Regions from separate parts of the Duganella sp. CY15W genome, predicted to be linked through region 1. Evidence: predicted binding sites of a transcription regulator. Region 1 holds the regulator's gene; each other region holds the start of a gene.
The links. The regulator FNR, encoded in region 1, switches genes on or off when oxygen is low (the NO sensors DNR and NnrR bind a similar motif). The targets are predictions, from matches to a motif close to TTGATNNNNATCAA.

Region 1 (5,693 bases):
CACGCACACCACCTCGCCTTTGTTGTTGAGTACCGGCGCCACCAGCTGCACCACCGGCTGCTTGTTGGCGCGGCCGATGAGCGGTTCGGTAATCATCGGCTTGTGGGTCCGCATCACCGTTTTGAAATAGGCGCGGTCGGAGGCGTCGATGCCGACCCGGCCCGGCACCAGCGGCAGGTCGGAAATCACCTTGCCTTGCGGGCTCAGGACAAGCAGGTCGTCAAACAGCGCCAGGACGGCGCGGTTCTGGTAATACTCGCGCAGCTTTTCTTCGGAATGGCCCAGTTCGGGCGGCTGGTAGCGCGCGGATAGCGAGATGATATCGAGCAGCATGGCCAGCTTGTCGTCGAGCTCCTGCGCCGTGCGGTTAATCAGGGCCGTCTGTTGCGTGAACATCACCCGCGTGTAGTCTTCCTTCATGCGCTGGGTTTGCACCAGCGTCACCAGGCCTATCATCAGGACCGAGGTAATGCTGGTGGCGAGTGCGACTTTAGCCTTGATGCCCAATGGCTTCATATCATCCTTGATGTACGCGATGGCTGAACCGATTCTCCTATCAAAGCTTAAAGTTGGCAAGAAACAAAAAAACGGTGTGCAACGGTGCGCACCGTTCTGACACGGCCGTGAAGCGGGATTAACGCTGGGCGGCGGCCAGGATCACTTCCGCCACTTTGGCCGGCTGCGACACCATCGGCACGTGGCTGGTAGGCAGCGTGGTGGTCACCGCATTGATTTTTTTGGCAAACGCCTGTTCCAGTTCCGGCGCGATCATGCGGTCTTTCGAGGCCACGATGTAGTAGTTGGCCTTGTTTTTCCAGGCCGCCACGGTGGTGGTGTCGCCAAAGGCCTTGGCGGCAATCGGCCCCTGGGTGGCGGCGATCAGCGCAGCGGTGGCCGGCGGGACGTCTTGCGCAAAGTTCTTGGCCACCGAGTCAGTGGGCAGCCACAGGTAGCCGCCGGCGTCTGCTTTCAGCGTGGCGATGCCTGGTGGCACGGCGTAGTCCTTGCCCAGGTTGGCGGTGGCTTCACCTTCCGATGGCGCAAACGCGGCCACGTAAACCAGCGCCTTGATCTTGTCGCTGGTGCCAGCCTGGGTAATCACGGTGCCGCCCCAGGAGTGGCCGACCAGCACCACCTTGCCGGTTTGCGCATCCACCACGCGCTGGGTGGCGGCGACGTCGTCCGCCAGCGAGCTCAGTGGGTTCTGCACGGCCACTACCTTGTAGCCTTTGGCTTGCAGCAGCGGGATGACTTTGTCCCAGCTCGAACCATCGGCAAAGGCGCCGTGCACCAGCACGATGGTGGTGTCATTGGCTGGGGTGGCGGCGTGGGCGAAAGCGGTGGCGGCCAGCAGGGCGGAAGCGATCAGAGTACGTTTCATGGTTGATTCTCCTTTGATAGTTAGCGATTAAGTCGTGTTCGATGTGTTGATGAATGAACTGTAGCGCACAATTCAATCGTATGCAACAGGAATTTTCTAACTATTTTTTGAAACCTGCGCATCCAGATCCGTGTTAGCCGCCTCTTAGCTGGCGAGGGACTTCCTCGGCAACCATTAGGAGAGCAAAATGTTTTACGTTAAAAATGTACCGGGCTGGGAGCGCGTGCTGCGCGTGGTGCTTGGTCTGATCGTTGCCGCCGGCGCGCTGGCGCTGCTGGGCGGCGTCTGGGGCACGTTGCTGGCGCTGTCGGCCGCCGGCATCGTCGCGTCCGGCCTGGTGGGCTTTTGCCCGATGTGCGCCATGGTGGGCCGCCGTCTCGATAAAGCAGCAAAACAGGGAAAATAATGAGTCTTGCGCAACAACATCTGCCAGTGCTGGATGCAGCCCATCGCGGCGATCCGGCGGCGCTGGCGCAGCTGCTGCGGCTGTGCCAGCCTGACATCCGCCGCTATGCGCAGCGCAATTGCCTGATCGGCGATGTCGATGACGCCGTGCAGGAAGCCTTGCTGGTGCTATCGCGCAAGCTGTCGTCGGTACGCCTGCTGGCGGCGTTTTCGGGCTGGCTGTTTCAGATCGTCAAGCGCGAATGCCACCGGCTGGCGCGCACGGCGCTGGGCCACGATCCGTGGGACGACGAGCGTGCCGAGCAATGGCTGGCCAGCCAGGATACGGCGGGCTTGCGCGTGGAGCTGATCCGCGCGCTGGAATCGCTGCCGGCCGATTATCTGAACGTGGTGCTGCTGCGCGACTTTGCCGAGTTGTCGATCGCGGAAATCGCCGCCGAGACCGGTGACACCGTGGCAGCTGTGAAGAGCCGATTGCATCGCGCAAGACAGCTGGCGCGTGAATACCTGATTGGATGACTGCGGAATAGCCGCCAAAATCACACCCGATGGGCTACACTAGCCGCATGATACGAGAACTTCCTTCGCTGGTGATCCCCGGCGCAACGATAGAGGTCCTGAAGGCCAGCTGCGCATCGTGCAGCATGCACCAACTGTGCCTGCCTATGGGACTGGACAACAACGATATGGAACGGCTGGACCAGATCATCGGCCGCCGCCGCAAGGTTGCGCGCGGCAGCACGCTGTTCCGCATTGGCGATCCGTTCCAGAATCTGTACGCGATCCGCCTTGGCCACTTCAAGACCTACCAGGTCAACCGTGAGGGCGCGGAACAGATCACCGGCTTCCAGATGGCCGGCGAGCTGCTGGGCATGGATGCGATCAGTGCTGACCAGCACCATTGCACCGCCGTCGCGCTGGAAGACAGCGAGGTTTGCGAAATTCCATTCGCCACCCTGCAGCAGTTGCTGGCGGAAATGCCGACCCTGCTGCGCCACTTCCACCGCATGATGAGCCAGGAAATCACGCGCGAACAAAGCGTGATGCTGTTGCTGGGGAATATGCAGGCGACCCAGCGTTTTGCTGCCTTCCTGGTCAACCTGTCGTCGCGCTACGAGGCGCGCGGCTATGCGGCCAATATCTTCCAGCTGCGCATGTCGCGCGAAGAGATCGGCAACTACCTGGGGCTGACGATTGAAAGCATCAGCCGCCTGCTGTCGAAGTTCAAGAAGGAAGGCCTGGTGCGCGTCAGCAACCGCGAAATCGAGTTGCTGGACCCGCGCATGCTCAAGGCAATTACCGCCGGCACGGCGACCTGCGGTTAATCAGTCCGGCAGCAGCGCGACGCCCTGCTGCACCGGATATTTCCAGGCGCCTGCGAGGCGCCAGTCGCGCTTCGGTCCTTCCACCAGCACAATCCAGCGGCTGCGCTCCAGCATGGGCAGCGCCACGCTGAAGGCGCCGTTCTCATCCGGCACCAGCACCATGCGGATATCCTTTTCCGGCAGCGTGGCGTGCGACAGATGCAGCATCAGCGGGCCGGTGTCCTTGCGGTTGATGCGGCCGGTCAGCAGGCCGTTGGCGGCGTCGTAGCCGAGCGCCACCGACAGGCCCATCTGCGCCGCGACGCGGTCGCGGCGCAAGTCCTGATTGATGGCCTTGCCTTCCTTGTAGTAATCGCCCACCACCAGCGGATCGGCCGACGAGGTGGCCAGCCAGGCCGTGTAGGTACCGGCCACCACCACGATGGCCGGGCCGGCCATGAGCAGCCAGGGCCAGCGTTGTTTCCACCACGGGGTGACGGGCATGGCAAGTGTATTCATGACGAAGCTCCTTAGCGCGGCACGATGAAGACCGCGGATTCTTTCACATGCAGCGATGGGTCATCGACTGCGGTCAGGGTGACCTGGATCTTGTTCGAGCCGGTCTGGCCGGTGCCATGCGCCACGCGCAGGCGTACCGGATAGGCTTTGGTCTCGGTGGCCTCGACCATCACGTGGTCGGCGGTGGCTTGCGCCAGCGTTGGCAGGCCGCCCACTTCAATCTTGTACAGATGCGCTTTTTCCGAGGTGTTCATGATCTGCAGGCGGTAGACGTTTTCTATCATGCCGTCTTCCACTTCGCGTCCCATCGAGCCGCGGTCGCGGATCACGTCCAGCTTGAGCGGTGTACGCAGGAACAGCGCGCTACAGGTGGCCAGCACAATCAGGCCCAGCACGGCGGTGTAGATCTTCACGCGCGGCCGCATGGCGCGGCGGCGGATCTCGGTTGGCGTCATGTGGTCTTCCATGGCGCGTTCCGTGCTGTAGCGGATCAGGCCGCGTGCCTGGCCGGTCTTGTCCATCACGTTGTTGCAGGCGTCGACGCAGGCGGCGCAGCCGATGCACTCGTATTGCAGGCCGTGGCGGATGTCGATACCGGTCGGGCAGACCTGGACGCACAGCGAGCAGTCGATGCATGAGCCGCCGTTGCCGTGGGTGTTTTTCGACAGCGGACCGCGTGGCTCGCCGCGCTGGCTGTCGTAGGTGATGATCAGGGTGTCGCGGTCAAACATCGAGCTCTGGAAGCGGGCGTAGGGGCACATGTATTTGCACACCTGCTCGCGCATCCAGCCGGCGTTGCCGTAGGTGGCAAAGCCGTAGAACAGCACCCAGAACCATTCCCATGGGCCAAAGTTCAGCGTTACCACTTCGCCCATGAGTTCGGTGATCGGCGTGAAGTAGCCGACAAAGGTAAAGCCGGTCCACAGTGCGACCGCGCCCCAGGCCAGGTGCTTGGCGCTTTTCTTGGCGTACTTGCGCAGCGACGGCGGCTGGCGGTCCAGCGCAATGCGGGCGCTGCGCTGGCCTTCGATCTTACGTTCTATCCACAGGAAGATTTCGGTGTAGACCGTCTGTGGACAGGCGAAACCACACCATACCCGGCCGGCGATGGCGGTGGCCAGGAACAGCAGGTAGGCACTGATGATGAGCAGTGCGGCCAGATAAATAAAGTCTTGCGGCCACAGGACAAGTCCGAAGATGTAGAACTTGCGGGTGGTCAGATCGAACAGCAGCGCCTGTCGGCCATTCCACTGCAGCCAGGGTGTGCAGTAGAAGGCTAGTTGCGTCAGCCATACAAACAGCCAGCGCAGACGGGCATAACGGCCGTCGATCTCGCGAGGATAGATCTCCTCGCGCTTTGCATACATCTTGATGACTTGTTCCTGTGGGGCGTTCATTTTGTATCTGCTACGGGTGGGTCGGCCGGTATGGCTGGCGCGGGTTGTTTGGGATCGTTCGACAGGCTCCAGACGTAGGCTGCCAGCACGTGGACCTTGGCCTCGCCCAGGAAGTCGGCAAACGCCGGCATGGTGGTGGTGCGGCCTTTGTTGATGGTTTCCTTGATGGTCTCCGCGCTACCGCCGAACAGCCAGATCTTGTCGGTCAGGTTGGGCGCGCCGAGCATCTGGTTGCCCTTGCCGTCCGCACCGTGGCAAGCCATGCAGGCGCCGAACTTGTCTTTGCCGAACACCGCCTTGATCGGGTCGTGGGTCGAATTCGACAGGCTCAGCACGTAGTGCGCCACGGCTTCCACGTCCTTGTCGCCCCCCACCGCAGCGCCCATCGGCGGCATGGCGCCAACGCGGCCGTGCATGATGGTTTCCTTGATGGTTTGCGGGGCGCCGCCAAACAGCCAGTCCTTGTCGGTCAGGTTAGGGAAGCCTTTGTTGCCGCGTGCATCCGAACCGTGGCACTGGGCGCAGTAGGTCAGGAACAGGCGCTCGCCGATCGCGTGGGCCTGTGGATCGGCGGCCACGGCCTGCAGGTCCTGCTTCTGGTACTTGGCAAACAGCGGACCGAAGTCGGCGTCGGCCTTTTGCAGCTCGCCCTCGTACTGGCCGGTCGATTTCCAGCCCAGCGTGCCG
Region 2 (5,693 bases), on a different contig from region 1:
CCGGTCGGCCACACCGACGATCCGTTTGAAGCTCTGGAGCAGCAGGACGCCTTGCAGCGCAAATACACGGGCGGCACCGTGCTGCACCTGTACCTGACGGAAGCCCTGTCCAGCGCCGCTGCCTGCCGCACACTGGTGCGCCGCGCGCTGGGCCGCTTTGGCCTGCCTTACATCACGGTGACGCCAACCTTCTCGATTTGCCCCAAACACGGCTACCTGAAAGGCAGCCATGCGTTCTGTCCCAAATGCGACGCCGAAATCATCGCCCGCAAACAAGCCTCTCTTCAATCACCAGCAAAGGAAACGCCATGCACACATTGAATCCGCAGACCGTCAAACTCGACGACGCCGAACGCCAGCCTTGCGAAATCTGGACCCGCGTGATGGGCTACCATCGCCCGGTTTCATCCTTCAACATCGGCAAACAAGGCGAATTCCACGAACGTAAATTCTTCCGTGAGCCACATGCCCAGTCCGGAACCTAAGCAGGAACGCCGCTCACTGCGCGTGGGCGGCTATACCCCGTTCAGCGCCACTGAATTCCCCGGCCTCCTGTCCGCCGTGGTGTTTGTGCAGGGATGTCCGTGGCGCTGCGGCTATTGCCAGAACCCGCATTTGCAGGAGCGCACGCGCGAAAGTCCCATCGCCTGGAAGGATGTGATGACGACACTGGAGCGCCGCTCTGGCCTGCTGGATGCGGTGGTATTCTGCGGCGGCGAACCGACCATGGACCCGGCACTGGAGGACGCCATCCAGCAGGTGCGCGCCATGGGTTTCAAGGTTGGCCTGGAAACCGCGTGCATCTATCCCGACCGCTTGCGGGATGTGCTGCCGCTGCTGGATTGGATCGGCTTCGACGTCAAGACGACGTTTGACAGCTACGCCGGCATTACCGGCGTTGGCGGCAGCGGCGAGCCGGTACGCGAGTGCGTTGCCGCCATTCTCGACAGCGGCGTCGCCTATGAGTGCCGGACTACCGTGCACCCGGACCAGCTGCCGCCGGAGCGGCTGGTCGCACTGGCGCATATGCTGGCCGCCATGGGCGTGAACAACTACGTCCTGCAGGAGTTTCGCGCCACCGGTTGCGCCGAAGACGCATTGATTAACGGCGCGATTCCCGGCTATCCGGGTGAGGATGTGCTGACCGGCATAGCCCCATTGTTCAGAAACTTCAGAGTGCGGCGCGCCGGCCAGGAAGCGCGTTGACAACCCGGGACAGGGCCTGACGGCCCAGTTCCGTCACCGGGACGTCAATCGCGTCCAGTGTATTCTTGACCAGCAGGCCCAGTTCCGTATCCCCCTCCATCGACAGACGGCGCGAGAAAAACAAGGTGTCCGGGTCTTGCTCGCGCCGTGCCAGTGCGATGAAATCCCGTGTGCAGGCGCCGATTTCCAGATCCGGCACGCCATTGTTGCGCAATGCGGCAAAGCCCTCGCCACGCCACGTAAAATCAAACGCCACGCCAGCATCGCTGACGCGCACGCGCAAATGGCGGCCCGCCAGTCCGGCGCGTACATCGTCCGGCAGATGCGGCCGCAGCACCAGGTTTAACGCCGCCACGCATAGCAGCGAGCCCGGATAGGCAGGCAGACGCTGGCCCAGCGTCGCCAGAAAGGATGGCAGCAGCTGCGCCGGACCGTAATTGTTTTGTGCTACAGGGTTCATGCCGCTTGCTCCATGCGATATTCCAGACCGGGTTTGCCGTACCAGTAGCCATTGCAGGCTTCAGCCGGCAGCAGCGGCGAGATTGCCTCCGCTGCGGAGCGTGGCGGCGTGGCGCCGCTGCGCACGGCGTCAAAGGCGGCGATGATCCCGGCCATGTTGCTGGACTGCGGGCTAAGACGGGCCACATCCACACCCAGCGCCTGCATCTGTTCCAGCTCCGCCACCAGGTTGTAGACCAGTGCGGACTGGCTCTGGATGCCGTTCAAAATCAGGAAGGCCTGCTTCTCGCGGGTCTGCATCAGCAAGCCATCCGGATGATCGATGCAGCTGAAACGGCAGTCATCCTTCGGCAGATTGCGGTTGCGGGCGGTGAAGCAGCGCGCCGAGAATGCCAGCGGCATGCGGCCAAAAGCGAAGACTTCGGTTTCCATACCCGGGGGACGGCTGTCCTGCATATGGCGCAGGCCATCACGGCTCATCTCCAGCGGCATTACCCAGCGCTTCGCGCCCAGGCCGTGCAGCAGCGCCAGCGTCGGCGGGTTGTAGATGTTCAAATGCGGGCCGGCGATGAAACGCGACTGGCCGGATAGCATATGCACCGCGCCCATATCGTTGGCCTCGACGTGGAATTGGCCGTTCGCCGTCAGCTTGCGCTGCGTGCCCAGGTCGGCGCTGGATTCGATCAGCGCCAGCGTGGACAGCACCACTTCCTTGCCGCGGTTCTGTAGCAGCGCGGCGACTTCCAGCCAGTCCGACGCACGCAGCTCGTGACGGCGCGAACACACGGTTTCGCCAAGGTAGACAATATCCACCGGCGTCTCCGCGATTTCCTCATAAAATTCCATGACCTTGGCGCGCGGCCAGTAATACAGCAGCGGCCCGAGGGCGAGTTTCAGCATGACTTCTCCAGTGTTATTTCCATGAGCGGTGATACGCGCCCAGTGTGTGCTGCTGGCCTTCCGCCAGCGTATTCAGTTCCGACATCCAGGCCGGCCTGACCGAGTAGCGGGCCGCATTGCGCAGGCAGTCGTCCAGCGCCGCGCGCCACACCCGCGTTACCTGCGAGACGTAAGCCGGGCTGCGTTGGCGCCCTTCGATCTTCACCGCGCGTACGCCCATCTCCAGCAACTGCGGCAGCAGTTCCAGCGTATTCAGGCTGGTTGGTTCCTCGATGGCGTAGTAGGTTTCGTCTTCCACTTCAAAGCGGCCCTTGCACAGCGTGGGATAGCTTGCGCTTTCCTGCGGTGTGTAGCGGTCGATCATCACGCCATTCAACCGCGATTCCAGCCCGCGTGGATTCTGCTGCCAGCGCACCGCCTTCGCCGGCGAGCACACGCCGTGGGTGTTGGGCGATTCGCCCGTCACATAGGACGATAGCTGGCAGCGGCCTTCCACCATCACGCACAGGCTGCCGAAGCCAAACACTTCCACTTCAATCGATGTGTTCCTGACCACGTGCTCCACCTGCGCCAGCGACAGCACGCGCGGCAGCACCGCGCGCTGCACGCCGAAGTGGTGCTGGTAGAAGTTGATTGCCTCCGCGTTGGTGGCCGAGCCTTGCACCGATAAATGCAGGCGCAGATTGGGATGATGGTCGGCGGCGTAGCGCATCAGGCCGGGGTCGGCCAGGATCACCGCGTCCACACCGGCGCGGGCGGCGCGGTCGATGGCGCTCTGCCAGAGTGCCGTGTTATCCGGTTGCGGATACGTGTTCAGCGCCAGCAGCACCTTGCGGCCGCGTTCATGGGCAAAACCGATGCCGGTGGCGATGGCGGCGTCGTCAAAATTCAGGCCGGCGAAGTTGCGGGCATTGGTGGCGTCGCGAAAACCGAGATAGACGCAGTCCGCGCCCAGGTCAATGGCGGCCTTCAAGGCCGGCAGGCTACCCGCCGGGCATACCAGCTCGATGGGTGGAGAGGCAGGATGATTCATGTGTTCCTGATAGCTAAATGGGGCGAACGAACTGTATCGCTCCATGAACCCGAAAATCCTTGATATGAATCAAAGAATTTGAGCTTTACCGGGTGGGACAATGTGCGCAGCTTTAATCAAGGACAAAGAAGATGCAAAAGATCGCCACTTATCTCGATCAGGATCATCGCCGTTGCGACGATCAGTACACGCTGGCGGAATCGGACGTCATCCTGCGTCACTGGGACGCAGCCGGCGCCAGCTTCGCCGCCTTCCTCGGCATGTTCAACCGCCATCTGGACAAGGAAGAACGCGTGCTGTTTCCCCGCCTGGACCATGCGCTGGGCAACGGCTACGGTCCCACTGTCGTGATGCGCGCCGAGCACCGCCAGATGCGCGACATGCTCGCCGCCATGCAGGCCGCGATTACAGAACGCGACTGCGCGTCCTTCTTCGACCAGGCCGACATGCTACGTATCCTGATGCGCCAGCATAATCTGAAAGAAGAAGGCATCCTTTACCCGCAGGCCGACTTTGTGCTGGCCAAACAGGCCGACGCGGTTGTCGCCAGCATGGAACAGCTGGACCACGCAGTCGCCGAAGGGAGCGCAGCATGAACACCCTGCTGGAACGCGGCAACAGCGCACGGCTGCTGGACGTCGGCGGCCTGGAACCGCCGGAGCCGATGATACGCATACTCGAAGCGCTGGACACGCTCGGTCCCGACGAACGCCTGCGCGTACTGATCGACCGCGAGCCTGTGCCGCTGTACCGCATCCTGCTACGCAACGGCTACCAGTACCGCACCACGGTGCAGGAAGAGCAGCGTTATGAAGTGATGATCTGGCTGGCGCCCATCGCATGAAACCTCTAGACGCTCCGCAGCGCGCACTATCCTTCGGCGACAACCCGCCGCTTTCGCTGCCGATGCGGTATTTTCTGAGCGCGCCGCTGTTTGCCGCGCTGGCTACGGCCTTGCTTACCTGGCAGGGGGAGGCAGCACTGGCCACCCGCTGGTCGCCGCTGACACTGGCGTTGACCCACCTGATGGTGCTGGGTTGTCTGAGCATGACCATGATCGGCGCGATGCTGCAGATGCTGCCGGTGGTGGCAGGCATCGCCATCCCGCGCGCCGGCCGCGTGGGCACGGTGGTGCATCTGAGCCTGTGTGCCGGTACGCTGGTGCTGGCTGCGGCGTTCTGGCGCGAGGAGCCGGTGCTGTTCCGCATCGCCATGGGCCTGCTGCTGGCGGGGCTGCTGCTGTTCGTGGCCGCGTGCACGGTCGGCATGTGGCAAGTCCACCTGCCCGGCTCCGGCGCGGTGGTGGCCGGCATACGGCTTTCACTCGCCTCGCTGGTGCTGACCATGGTATTGGGCGGCATGCTGGCCAGCCTGTTTGCGTGGCCAGGCCTGCTCCAGCTGCCACTGCAACGCCTGACCGACCTGCACGCGATGTGGGGCTTGCTGGGCTGGGTGGGACTGCTGGTCATCAGCATCGCCTTCCAGGTCGTGCCGATGTTTATGCTCACCGAGCCCTATCCAAAATGGCTGACCGGCGGCTACAACACCGGGATGTTCCTGCTGCTGGTTGCCACCTCGCTCTCGAGCGCATGGACAGGTTCCGGCCGGGTCCTGCATTACGCCATCGTGGCGCTGCTGGCCGCGGGCTACGCGCTGTTTGCCGGCACCACGCTGATGCTGCTGTTGCGCCGCAAGCGGCCGCGCGCCGATCCCACCACGCTGTACTGGCGTACCGCCATGGCCTGCCTGATCGCCGCCCTGTGCCTGCACTTGTGGCCAATGGCGCCGTCGAATGCCGTGCCACTGGCGACCGGCATCCTGCTCATCGCCGGCTTTGCCCTGTCCGCCGTCAACGGCATGCTGTACAAGATCGTGCCCTTTCTCGCCTGGTACCACCTGCAGGATGGGCGCGATATCAGCGGCCGCAAACCGCCTACGCTCAACCAGATCATTCCCGAGCGCCGCGCACAGTGGCAGTACGGCGCCCATATGGCCGGCCTGCTGCTGTTGCTGGTCGCCTGCTACCAACCCGCGCTGGTGCGCCCTGGCGCGGCGCTGATGTGCGCTGCCAGCCTGGCGCTCTGGCTTAACCTGG
Region 3 (5,693 bases), on a different contig from region 1:
CACCCTGAGCAAAACGGCGCCCGCTACGACGGCGACCAGGCGCTATGGGATCGAGTGCCGCCGTTCCGCTTTACCTATCAGCCCTTGGACCTCGCCGCCCTGCTGCAACGCCATTTGCTGCCGCTGGTCGTCCTGTTTGCTGGCAGCTTGCTGCTGTGCGCGGCCGGTCTGCGTCGTCTTCGTTATGGAAATCTACGATGAAACAACTGTTTACACTGATCGTCTACGATCTGCGCAGCCAGCTGCGCGAACGCGGCACGTTGATGCTGTTATTGGCAGCGCTGCTGCTGGCCATGTTTGGCCTATACGAAGGCAATCGTTTTGAGCGACAGAACCGCAGTGCCGTGAATGCCGCCGCGATACAGGAATCGCAGGCCCGGAATGACGCCAAGTCATTGGCGCAACGCTATTTTGCGCATCCCGATGCTACAGAGTTCAGCGGCCTGCAATGGTTCCGCACCCCTGTCGATATCCGTGGCTACGTCTTCCGCGAGCACGTAGGCTTTGCCGCCAAGCCGCAGATGGCGGGTGCGGCGCTGGCGGTCGGCCAGGCTGACCTGCTTCCGGCCTACGTGCGTGTACGGGCGGAATCGATGGAGTCCGCGCGCACCGCACTGGAAATCGAACATCCCGCCTTGCTTGCCGTGGGGCGTTTCGATCTGATGTTCTTTGTCGTCTATCTCTGGCCGCTGATACTACTGTCCTTGACCACATCGGTACTGACGCAAGACCGGGAAAGCCTGCGGCTGCGCGCCTTGCAGTTGCAGGGCGTACGTATCGGGCGCATGCTGGTCGCGCAGACGGCCGCACGCACACTCGCGGCAAGCGCGCTCCTGATGCTGACGTGTTGCGCGCTTGCGCTGGCGTCGGGCGCGGTTCCCGCCAACCCTGACGGTTACACGGCGCTGGCGCGGTGGTGCGGTATCGTGACCTTGTATTCGCTGTTCTGGGCTGCCGTGGCAGTGGTGGTCTGCGCGACCTGCGGCAACCGCATGACGGCGGCTTTCGCCGGCTTCGGCGCCTGGCTGGTCCTTGCCATCCTGCTGCCTGGCGCCCTGACGGCTGCGGTGCAGGCAGCGGCGCCCGTACCACAGCGCGAACGCTACGTGCAGGCGCTGCGCGATGCTGGCGACGCGGTGGCATCGAATAAACTGGCCAGTCTGGCGCGCTTCTACGACAGCCACCCTGAGTGGAAACCGGCGGCTTCGCTGGACAAGGTATCCTCCAGCGTCTCCCGGCTTCAAAGGGCGCAGGAGCTGGAACGCGTGATGGCGGAAGTGGATCGCCGTTTCGCGCAGGCTGGCGAAAACCGTCAGCGACTGTTTGAACGCCTGCAGGGATTCAGCCCTGTCACCATGGCATATCAGTCCCTGTCGGCGCTGGCCGGGAACGGCCATGAGCGTCACCAGCATTTTCTGGCGGAGGTCGAGCAGCATCAACGCAGGCTGCGCGACTACTTCCAGCGCGTGATCCAGCTGTCCGCATTGGGCGATGAACGCCAGCCATGTCCGGCGACCTGCCTCGGTGGCTACGGCTTCCGCGACTTCGATCAGGTGCCCGTATTTACGCCTTCCGCGGCCATCTCCACAGTCTCGGGCTGGCAAACGGCGCTGGCGCGGCTGCCGCTGTGGATCGCCGCCTTGCTGGGCATCGCGGCGCTGATCCTGTCCCGGCGTCCGGCGAAATAAGGCCTACTACGATTTATCCGGGGAAATTTGATCCAGATCATAAAAATTATCGATGCGCTTTGATAGCCTGACATTGGCAATCACAAGGAGCTCATCATGACATACAAAAATATCCTGCTTCACGCCGACCTGTCGCCTCACGCTGCGTCCCGCTACGAGCTGGCCTGCCAGGTCGCACTCAGTCACGAAGCGCATCTGGTCGGCGCCGCGTTCACCGGCCTGACCATGGAATGCTACCGTAACGCCGCTTTCGGTTACGGTGGCATGCTGGCCCCGACCGACATCGACGCCGTCACCGGCAACAGCGCACAGGCGCTGGACCGCTTTGTGGTCCAGGCCAAGGCCGCAGGCGTCAGTTTCGAGCGCCGCATCAGCGACGACGATTCCGAAACCGGCCTGGTACTGCAGTCGCGCTACGCCGATCTGCTGGTGCTGAGCCAGAGCGATCCCGAACTGACCGGGCCGGACTGGCTGCGCAAGCTGCCGGAACACCTGACGCTGCACAGTGGCCGCCCGGTCCTGCTGGTGCCATACGCCGGCCGTTATACCCATATCGACCGTCACGCGCTGGTCGCCTGGGATGGCAGCCGCGCCGCCACGCGCGCCGTGACCGACGCCCTGCCGCTACTGCGCCGCAGCCAGCACGTTACGCTGGCCGTGTTCAACGCGCAGACACAGTACGGCGTGCACGGCGAACAGCCTGGCGCCGACATCGCCCTGTACCTGGCCCGCCATGGCGTGCGGGTGGAAGTCACGCAGCAGCACACGCCCGCCGGCCTGGATATCGGCAATGCGCTGCTGTCGTTGTCGGCCGATCTGGGGGCGGACCTGCTGGTCATGGGCGCTTACGGCCATCAACGCTGGCGCGAAATCGTCCTTGGCGGCGTTACCCGCCGCGTGCTGCAGTCGATGACGCTGCCAGTCCTGATGGCGCACTAAGCGGGGTTGCATGCGCGTCGATAATTACCGTAGCAACTGCGAGCGCTGCATCCATTTGCATCTTTGCCGGGACACCGCGGCGGACGACCAGATCGCTGGCCACCGCATGCGGGTCCGTCGCCACGACGCGCTATACCGCGCGGGCGACGCTCCCGGCAACCGCATTTATTGCATACGCTCGGGAAGTTTTAAATTGGTGCTGGAACGCCCCGGCCATGACGAACAGGTCATCGGCTTCGCCATGGCGCCGGAATTTCTGGGTTTGAATACACTGGGCGCCGCTGGCCATAGCACCAGCGCCATCGCCCTCGAGGACAGCGAAGTTTGTTGCATCGATTGGGACCGCCAGGCCTTTCGTGGCCGCAGCCAGCCCATGCAGCGCGCCGGTCTGCATGCCTTGCTGGCGGCGGAAATCCGCCGCGCGCAGCAAGACGCGCTACTGCTGCACCACACCCATTCGCGTCAGCGCATGGCCGACCTGGTGCTGCACCTGTCGCAGGTCTACCGCAACAACGGTTATTCGGCATCGCGCTTCCGGCTGCCGATGTCACGCTGCGATATCGCCAGCTACATCGGCGTCAGCGCCGAGTGTGTGAGCCGGCTGATAGACCAGTTCCGTCGTCAGGGCGTAATGCAGGTGCACCGGCGCGACCTGACCTTACTTGATCCGGCAGCGCTGGAGCGCACTGCCGCTGGCACGGAGGGCTGATCATGGCGAGCAAACTGAAACTGGTGGTATCCAATGACCGCGTCAGCCGGTGTTATGGCTGCCCGCTGTCCGGCCTGTGCCGGGATGATGCGCCGCCCGCCGCCGCCGTGCCGCACACCTGCCTGGAGCAGCGTTGCGTGCACCTGCACAGCGGCGAACACCTGTTCCGCGTTTCCGATGAAGTGGACCAGCAGCTGCACGTGATCCGCAGCGGCGACATCAAGCTGTATCAGCATGGCCGCGATGGCGGCCAGCACATCATCGAATTCCTGGGCAGCGGCGCGTGGGTAGGTCTGGAATCGCTCAACCAGCAGCACCGCCACGCAGGCGCGGTAGCGCTGACCGATTGCGAAGTGACTATCGTGCCCTACGCGCAGGTGCTGTCTTTGCTGGACCGCCAGCCGCGCAGCGCCGAGGCGTTTGGCCAAATGTTGAGCGGCACCATCGCACGTCACCAGCAGCATGCGGCCATGTTGCGCAGCACCTCGGCGGTGCAGCGGGTCGCGCAGTTTCTGCTGCAACGGCTGGAACAGGCCTCGCTGCCGATGTCGCGCCAGGACATCGCGGACTACCTGGGCCTGACCTCTTCCACGGTGAGCCGCTGTCTGAGCGCTATGCGGCGGCGCGGCTGGCTGACGATGGGCCAGCGCGCCTATCACTTGCCGGGCCGGCTCCAGGTCGAGAAAGTAGCGGCGGGTACGCCGCTAATGCTGGACGATTAGTTCACTGCCGTGGCGCCATCACGGCGGCGGCGGGCGATGCTCGCGGCAGGCACGCCTTTTTCTGCCGATCCGCTGTCGGCGCGGCCGGCCATCTGCAAGGCGATGGCCAGCGCCGTATCCGCCGTCGCCAGATGCATCTGGAACCATGGCAGTATCAGCATTGCCACCTTGCGGCCGGCATCGATATCGCCGGGCGGCAGTCCATGCAAGGTGGCCAGCACGCGCGCATGCTGCTCGCGATGGCTGCGCGCGGCGGGATAGTCAATCGCGTCCATGAGTTGCTCTTCCACGCGGAAGTCCACTTCCAGGCACTCCACCAGCGCCGCCAGATGCATTTCGAACTCCTCGTCGGGACCATGCAGCAGCGTCTGGATCTGCTCCCCCAGCGCCGCATGCGCTTCGTCAAAGAGCGGGATACCAAGCACCATGTCGGGGCTCAAAGCGGTCGTTTCCATGATTCCTCCTGTTATCCTGTTAGCTACTTCCACTATGCCAATCGGCCCAGCGCAAATCTATGATCCAGGTCAAGGCATCGCAGATTTTCGACGCATGGCGTATAGTGTGGTTTGCCAGTCACTGCCCAGAAGAACGTCATGGATCTGCACTATCTGACCCCACTGTTTTCACCGAAATCCATCGTGGTATTTGCCGGCCCGCCGGATCAGCCGGAGCGCCAGAACGTTTACGGCCGCAGCGTTTGCGCCCAGTTGCGCGACAGCGGTTATCAAGGCGTCATCACCTTCCTGGATGTCAGCATGACCGGCACGCTAGCAGACCTGGTACAGTCGCGCGCCGACCTGGCGCTCATCGCGCTGCCGCATGAGGAACTGGCTTTTGCCCTGGAAGTGGCTGGCCGCATCCAGTGCAAATCGGCGCTGATTATTTCGTCGGGTGTACCGACGGCGCAGGCGGCCGAGCTGCATGCCATCGCCCGCAAGCACGATATGTATTTGCTTGGGCCGAATAGCCTCGGCTTCCAGCGTCCGCGCCTGCACCTGAATGCGGGCGTCGCGGGCAAGCTGGCGCAAAGCGGCAGCCTGGCGCTGATCTCGCAATCCGGCGCGCTGACGTCGGCGATCCTGGACTGGGCCGGCACCAACGCTGTCGGCCTGTCGGCAGTCGTATCGCTCGGCCCCAACACGGCGGTCGATCTGGCGCAGACACTGGATTTCCTGGCCACCGACCCGGCCACCGAAAGCATCGTCATCTACATGGAAGGCATTACCGACGCACGCCGCTTCCTGTCGGCGCTGCGCAGCACGGCCAACACCAAGCCAGTGGTCATCATCAAGTCCGGCAATGCCGCAGCCGCGTCGCGCGCCGCCGCCACCCACTCCGGCATGATGATCGGCAGCGATGAAGTATTTGATGCGGCGCTGCGCCGCACTGGCGCGGTGCGCGTGAACACCTTCGTGCAGCTGTTCTCCGCCGCCAAATGCCTGGCTTCGCGCTATCGCCCGGTCGGCCCGCGCCTGGCTGTTATCAGCAACGGCGGCGGCCCCGGCGTGCTGGCGGCCGACTGGCTGCATCAACTGGGACTGCAGTTGGGCGAGCCCGGCGAAGAAGCCGCCGCAGCGCTGGCGCCGGAACTGCCGCCCTACGCTACCCTGACCGACCTGCTGGACCTGTCGGAGG
Region 4 (5,693 bases), on a different contig from region 1:
CGCGTCCAGGAACAGTGTGCTGCCCGGCGCAATCAGCGTCACTGCCGCCGCAGCCAGGCGCGATTTGTCGGACTGCTGCCGTTCCATGCGCTGCACCAGCGTGCCGCTCTCGGGCGCGTTTGGCATACGCACCGCGCCGCCATAGACCTTCTGGCACAAACCGGCGGCGGCGAGGTCGCGCAGGTCGCGCCGCAGCGTGTCTTCGGTGACGTTGAGCTCTTGCGCCAGCGTGGCCGCAATGACGCGGCCCTCGGTATTAAGTTGCGCCAGTATGTAGGCGTGCCGCTCTTGCAGCAGGAGGTTTTCTCGTTTCATGGACGAGATTATACACAAATACGCAATATCGCGCACAAATGCGCATAAACGTGGATTTATTCCGCATCAGTATCGGCGTCAGCGGCTCCCAGCAGCAGTTGCGCGGCGTCGGCGGGCAGCGCCTCGACGGTTTTCAACTTGCGCGCCATCTGGCGGCTGCGCGTTTCCGCTGATTCGATATTCTTGGCGGCGCGCTCCAGCGTCAGCTTGGTGGCGGCCAGCACATCGCCGAACTTGGAAAATTCGGTCTTCACCGCGCCCAGCACCTGCCACACTTCCGACGAACGCTTTTCCAGCGCCAGCGTGCGGAAGCCCATTTGCAGACTATTCAGCAGCGCCGTCAGCGTGGACGGACCGGCAATGCTGATCCGGCTCACGCGCTGCAGCTCATCGGCCAGGCCAGGACGACGCATCACTTCCGCATACAAGCCTTCGGTGGGCAGGAACAGAATTGCAAAATCGGTGGTGTGCGGTGGCGAGACGTATTTCTCGGCGATGGTTTTGGCTTCCGTGCGTACTGCACGTTCCAGTTCGCGCCCGGCGAGGGCCACGCCTTCCGCGTCCGCGCTGTCGGCCGCTTCCAGCAGACGTTCGTACTGCTCTTTCGGGAACTTGGCGTCTATCGGCATCCAGACCGGCGTGCCGTTGTCGCTCTGGCCCGGCAGCTTGAGCGCAAACTCCACGCGCGCGCCGCTGCCGGCGATGGTTTCGACATTCTTTGCATACTGGTCCGGCGTGAGCACCTGTTCCAGCAGCATCTCCAGCTGCACCTCGCCCCAGGTGCCGCGCGTCTTCACATTGGTCAGCACGCGTTTCAGATCGCCGACGCCCATGGCCAGCTGCTGCATCTCACCCAGGCCCTGGTGCACGCGCTCCAGCCGTTCGGACACTTGCTGGAACGAGGCGGTCAGGCGCGACTCCAGCGTCGCATGCAGTTTTTCATCCACTGTCTTGCGCATCTCTTCCAGACGCGCACCGTTGTCGGCTTGCAGATCCTTGATCTTGGCCTCCAACATCACACGCACTTCCAGCATGCGCTGGTTCATGCTGTCGGCGAACAGCTTGAGGCTGCGCGCCTGCTCGTGACGCGCAGCCAGGCCTTGCTCGTCGAGCTGGCGGCGCACGGCGTCGAACTGCTGCACGACGGCGGAATTGCTGGTCTGCGCCGTGGTTTGCAGCTGCATGCGGACTTCACGCTCGACACGTTCGATGCGCTCCGCAAGATCACCGTGGCCGCCGCTGCGGGAACGCAGCAGCACCAGCACCTGCAACACAATCACCGCAGCGAGTGCGGCCAGCAATACAAGGAATGCGGTCTGGGTCATGGCGTCAATCCGGCTTGTTGCGCATCCAGTCGGCGGTCTGGAAGAAGGAGTTCATGAGGCGCACGCGCAGTTCGGTATCGATGCCGACATCTTCCATTGCCCACGCCATGCAGCGCAGCCACTGGTCGCGTTCCTGCGTGCCGATTGCGAACGGCATATGGCGCATGCGCAAACGCGGATGGCCATGCGCCTGCTGGTACAGGTCCGGGCCGCCCATCCAGCCGCTCAGGAACATGAACAAACGCTGGTTGGCGTTTTCCAGCGAGGGGCCGTGCACGGAGCGCAGCAGCTGGAACTCAGGTTCGAGTTCCATCAGATCATAAAAGCGATCGACCATCGCGCGGATGGTCGATTCGCCGCCAATTACTTCGTAAAGGGTGCGGGATTCTTCAGTCATACCCGCAATGATAGCTTATACCAGGGCCAGCTTGCGCAGGCGGCGCGTGGACGACCAGCTCTCCAGATCGACCTGGTGGCGGATCTCGTCACAGGCTTGAACAATGCGCGCCAGCTGCACGCGATTGAGGCCGGAATTGAGCGTCAGCCGCACCAGTGACCGGTTCTTGGGCGTCGCCGGTGCGCAGAACATGGCGCCATACACGCCGTGCTGCTCGAGCAGCTTGCGCAGCGCCAGCGTTCTCGGCTCCGGCCCTGGCTCGAGCGCGATGATCTGCTCGCAGCCGTCACTGACGTTGTAGCCCAGGGCGCCCAGTTCTTCCCGCAATGTGCGCGCGTGCGCGTGCAGCGCGGCGCGGCGGTCGTCGGCAGCGGCGATGAAATCGATGGCCGCGTCAAACCATGCCAGCTCATGCCCCAGCAGGCAGGAGCTGAATATCGCCGGGCGCGACTCGGACAGAAAGTAGCCCTTGAAATGGCTGGAACAGGTAATGAAGCCGGCACGCCCGGCAAATGCCTTTGCCAGCGACGCCGTGCGGAAATGTACCCGCTCACTCAATCCCAGCGACGCCACCAGTCCGGCGCCGCGCGGCCCGTGCGTACCCAGCGAGTGCGACTCGTCCACCAGCAGCATGCAGCCGCCGCGCTCCGCGATCTCCACCAGTTCCACCAGCGGCGCCACGCTGCCGTTGGTGCTGTACAGCGCATCGACCACAATCAGGCCGCGGCCGTGACGCTGCAGCTGTTTGCGCAAATGATCCATATCGTTGTGCAGGAAGGAGACGGGCGTCGCGCCCGACGACTGCACGCCCTCCCACAGCGAAGCATGCGCCTGCATGTCCAGGTACACAGGAATGCCCGGCCCCGTGAGCGTCTGCACCAGCCCGACGTTGGCGGCCCAGCCGGATTGCGCCAGTATCCCATCCTCCGCCCCCATGAACTGCGCCAGCTTGAGTTCCAGCCGGTGCTGGGTACTGTCCTCCTGCAGGTAGACGGCAGACATCAGCAATTCACCATGGCGATGCTGCAAGGCCGACATCTGCGCGCCGACCAGCGCCGGCTCGCCGGCCAGGCACAGGTAGTCGTTACCGGCCAGGAAAACCGCGTTGGCCGGCGTAGGCTGCCAGGCGTGCGGATGTTCGCCGCCCAGCAGTTGCTCGATACGGGTGATGTAGTGCCGGTCCATGCGCCGGGTGACAAAGTCCGGCAGATGCGAAGGCAGCAGGGTCTGGGCAACGGCGTAGTTCATGTCGCGTCTCCTTGAGTTTTGAACAATGATGGTTGTTTTTCTAAGCATTGCAGTGCCACCATGCGGCGAAAAAAACTCAACGAGATTGATACGGATCAATCAGCGTTTTAATGTCGCAAAACGCGTTGTAATTTAAGGCCATCATGGCAACTTGATGAAAATCAAGATTCCCATGACATCCACCCTGCAAGAACGCTGGAAGCGCTGGCAGCACGGACTGGTACAGTCCCTGCTCCTATATCACGGCCGTGAAGACCACGCGACCGTGCGCGTTCTGCTGCTCGCCTGCATCGGCACGGTCGCCATGCCGCTCTATTACGTGATCTGGCATCACTTCTTCCCGCAGGATTTCGAGTCGCTGCCGCTGCGGCTACTGGGCATACTGCTGTGCGCGGTGGGATTGTTTGCGCGCCAGTTCAGCCGGCAGGTGCTCAACCTCTATCTGCTGGTCACGCTGAGCTACATCTTTCCGTTCTTCTTCACGCTGATGTTTTTGATGAACCATGGTTCCGGCGTATGGAGCGAGTCGCTGCTGATCGGCCTGGTGGTGCTGTTTCACTTCGATACCGGACTGGCGCTGCGCGCGTACGCCATCGGCACCCTGCTGGCCTGCACCGCCGCCATATCGCAGGGTGCGGGCGACGCGCTGCTCAGTCGGCAAGTCCTGCAGCAGCTGCCGATCCACTGGTTCACCATCGCCGTGCTGTCAGCGGCTAAGATCAGCCGCCACGTGCTGGCGCAGGAAAAGCTGACCGGCATGGGCGCCGGCCTGGCCACCGTGGCGCACGAGTTGCGCACTCCGCTCACCAGCGTCGACGCCAATGTGCGCGGCGTGCTGCGGCTCATGGCGGACCAGCGGAGCGAGCGAATTCCCATCGTCGACGCGCTCGCGCGCATCCAGTTTGAAGTCCGCCATATGAACCACATGATCGACCTGTTCCTGCTGAGCGCGACGGCGGTGCGGCAGAATCTGCGCCCGGTGGAAATGGTGTCGATGGAGTCGGTGGTGGAATCGGTGCTGAAACGCTATCCCTTCTCCAGCCATAAACAGCAGAAGATGGTGCGGCTGGAGGTGCGCCGCAACTTCCACTTCTCCGGCCAGACCGAGCTGGCCGTGGTCGTGCTGCTCAACCTGATGCGCAACGCCCTGCGCGCCGTGCAGCGCGCAGGCAAGGGCCGCGTGCGTATCGTCATCGACGGCAGCCAGCGCATGCCGCGCCTGCTCTTCATCGACACTGGCTGCGGCATCGCCATGCAGCACATGCCGATGATCTTCCGCCGCTTTTACTCCCACCCGCCGCACAACGGCGCCGGCATCGGTCTGGCGCTGTGCCAGGAAATCATGGAAGCCTGGGGTGCGAGCATCCGCTGCGTATCGCGCGAGAGCGCCTACGCCGTCTTCATCCTGGAATTCCCAGCGAGGTAATCATGCACCTGCCCGTCTACGCGCACCCCACCCTGACCGTACTGGTTGACGACAGCGACTCCTTTTTGAGCAGCCTGTCGTTCCAGCTCGATCCCATGCTGGCCAACAAAACCTTCCATGACACGACCGAGGCCCTGCACTGGCTGCGCAACAGCGCGCCGGATGCCAGCGTGCCGCTGCACGTCAACTTCGACATGCAAAACCTGCCGGCCGATCAATGCAATGTGGCGCTGGACCTGGAGCGCATCTACCGGATCAGCGAGCAGCGCCAGCGCTTTGCCGTGCCGTCGGTGCTGGTGGTGGACTACTCGATGCCGCAGATGAATGGCCTGGAATTCTGCGCCGCCGTTGCGCACCTGCCCTGCAAGAAGATCCTGTTCACCGGAGCGGCCGATGAAAAGATCGCCGTGGCCGCCTTCAACCGCGGCCTGATCGACCGCTACATCAAGAAGAGCGAAGACCACGCGCTGGACATCCTGGAGCTGGAAATCGCCGCGCTGCAGGACCGCTATTTCGACAGCCAGTCGGACACGCTGCGCGAGATGGTCGCGCTGCACGACTTCCGCTTCCTGTGCGACCCGGCGCTGACAGCCGTGGTGCGGGAGCTCAAGCGCAGCATGGGCTTTGTCGAGCACTACATCTTCCCCAACCCCACCGGCATCCTGTTCCTCGACCAGCAGGGCAAGGCCACGCTGATGATGATAGAAACCGAACAGGGCATGTGCGCGCAATACGAAATCGCCCGCGACAGCGAGGCGCCGCGCTCGCTCCTCAACGCGCTGCTGGAACGCCGCGTGCTCGCCTTCTTCAGCGATCCATTCGGCGACGGCATGTACACCAACAGCATGAGCGAAAACTGGCACCGCTACACGGCAGCGCCCCAGGTCTGCGTGGGACAGGAGACCTACTACTGGGCGCTGTTCGACCTGCCCGGCCACTACTTTGGACAGCGCCCCTACACCTATGCACAGTTCCTGCAGGA

Region 2: a site for FNR is predicted at 3,658-3,671, ahead of GTP58_RS04385 (hemerythrin domain-containing protein). Genes of this name have one in related genera too.
Region 3: a site for FNR is predicted at 4,573-4,586, ahead of GTP58_RS06955 (bacteriohemerythrin). Genes of this name have one in related genera too.
Region 4: a site for FNR is predicted at 3,371-3,384, ahead of cqsA (alpha-hydroxyketone-type quorum-sensing autoinducer synthase). Genes of this name have one in related genera too.

What each region holds. Positions count from the first base shown of each region.
Region 1 is NZ_WWCQ01000002.1:882,986-888,678, forward strand. Features, by position in the region: gene GTP58_RS13440 (response regulator) at 1-516, opposite strand, end outside; gene GTP58_RS13445 (alpha/beta fold hydrolase) at 635-1,381, opposite strand; gene GTP58_RS13450 (DUF2892 domain-containing protein) at 1,569-1,787, shown strand; gene GTP58_RS13455 (RNA polymerase sigma factor) at 1,787-2,305, shown strand; gene fnr (fumarate/nitrate reduction transcriptional regulator Fnr) at 2,353-3,111, shown strand; gene GTP58_RS13465 (FixH family protein) at 3,112-3,609, opposite strand; gene ccoG (cytochrome c oxidase accessory protein CcoG) at 3,621-5,006, opposite strand; gene ccoP (cytochrome-c oxidase, cbb3-type subunit III) at 5,003-5,693, opposite strand, start outside.
Region 2 is NZ_WWCQ01000001.1:917,466-923,158, reverse strand. Features, by position in the region: gene GTP58_RS04415 (ribonucleoside triphosphate reductase) at 1-321, shown strand, start outside; gene nrdD (anaerobic ribonucleoside-triphosphate reductase) at 309-485, shown strand; gene GTP58_RS04405 (anaerobic ribonucleoside-triphosphate reductase activating protein) at 466-1,206, shown strand; gene GTP58_RS04400 (SCP2 domain-containing protein) at 1,172-1,666, opposite strand; gene GTP58_RS04395 (U32 family peptidase) at 1,663-2,565, opposite strand; gene GTP58_RS04390 (peptidase U32 family protein) at 2,579-3,598, opposite strand; gene GTP58_RS04385 (hemerythrin domain-containing protein) at 3,730-4,194, shown strand; gene GTP58_RS04380 (DUF2249 domain-containing protein) at 4,191-4,442, shown strand; gene GTP58_RS04375 (permease) at 4,439-5,693, shown strand, end outside.
Region 3 is NZ_WWCQ01000001.1:1,567,426-1,573,118, reverse strand. Features, by position in the region: gene GTP58_RS06980 (DUF3526 domain-containing protein) at 1-201, shown strand, start outside; gene GTP58_RS06975 (DUF3526 domain-containing protein) at 198-1,688, shown strand; gene GTP58_RS06970 (universal stress protein) at 1,785-2,627, shown strand; gene GTP58_RS06965 (Crp/Fnr family transcriptional regulator) at 2,638-3,336, shown strand; gene GTP58_RS06960 (Crp/Fnr family transcriptional regulator) at 3,339-4,058, shown strand; gene GTP58_RS06955 (bacteriohemerythrin) at 4,055-4,513, opposite strand; gene GTP58_RS06950 (bifunctional acetate--CoA ligase family protein/GNAT family N-acetyltransferase) at 4,652-5,693, shown strand, end outside.
Region 4 is NZ_WWCQ01000003.1:1,044,036-1,049,728, reverse strand. Features, by position in the region: gene GTP58_RS19730 (DeoR/GlpR family DNA-binding transcription regulator) at 1-315, opposite strand, end outside; gene GTP58_RS19725 (DNA recombination protein RmuC) at 372-1,640, opposite strand; gene GTP58_RS19720 (group II truncated hemoglobin) at 1,645-2,037, opposite strand; gene cqsA (alpha-hydroxyketone-type quorum-sensing autoinducer synthase) at 2,053-3,285, opposite strand; gene GTP58_RS19710 (HAMP domain-containing sensor histidine kinase) at 3,440-4,711, shown strand; gene GTP58_RS19705 (response regulator) at 4,714-5,693, shown strand, end outside.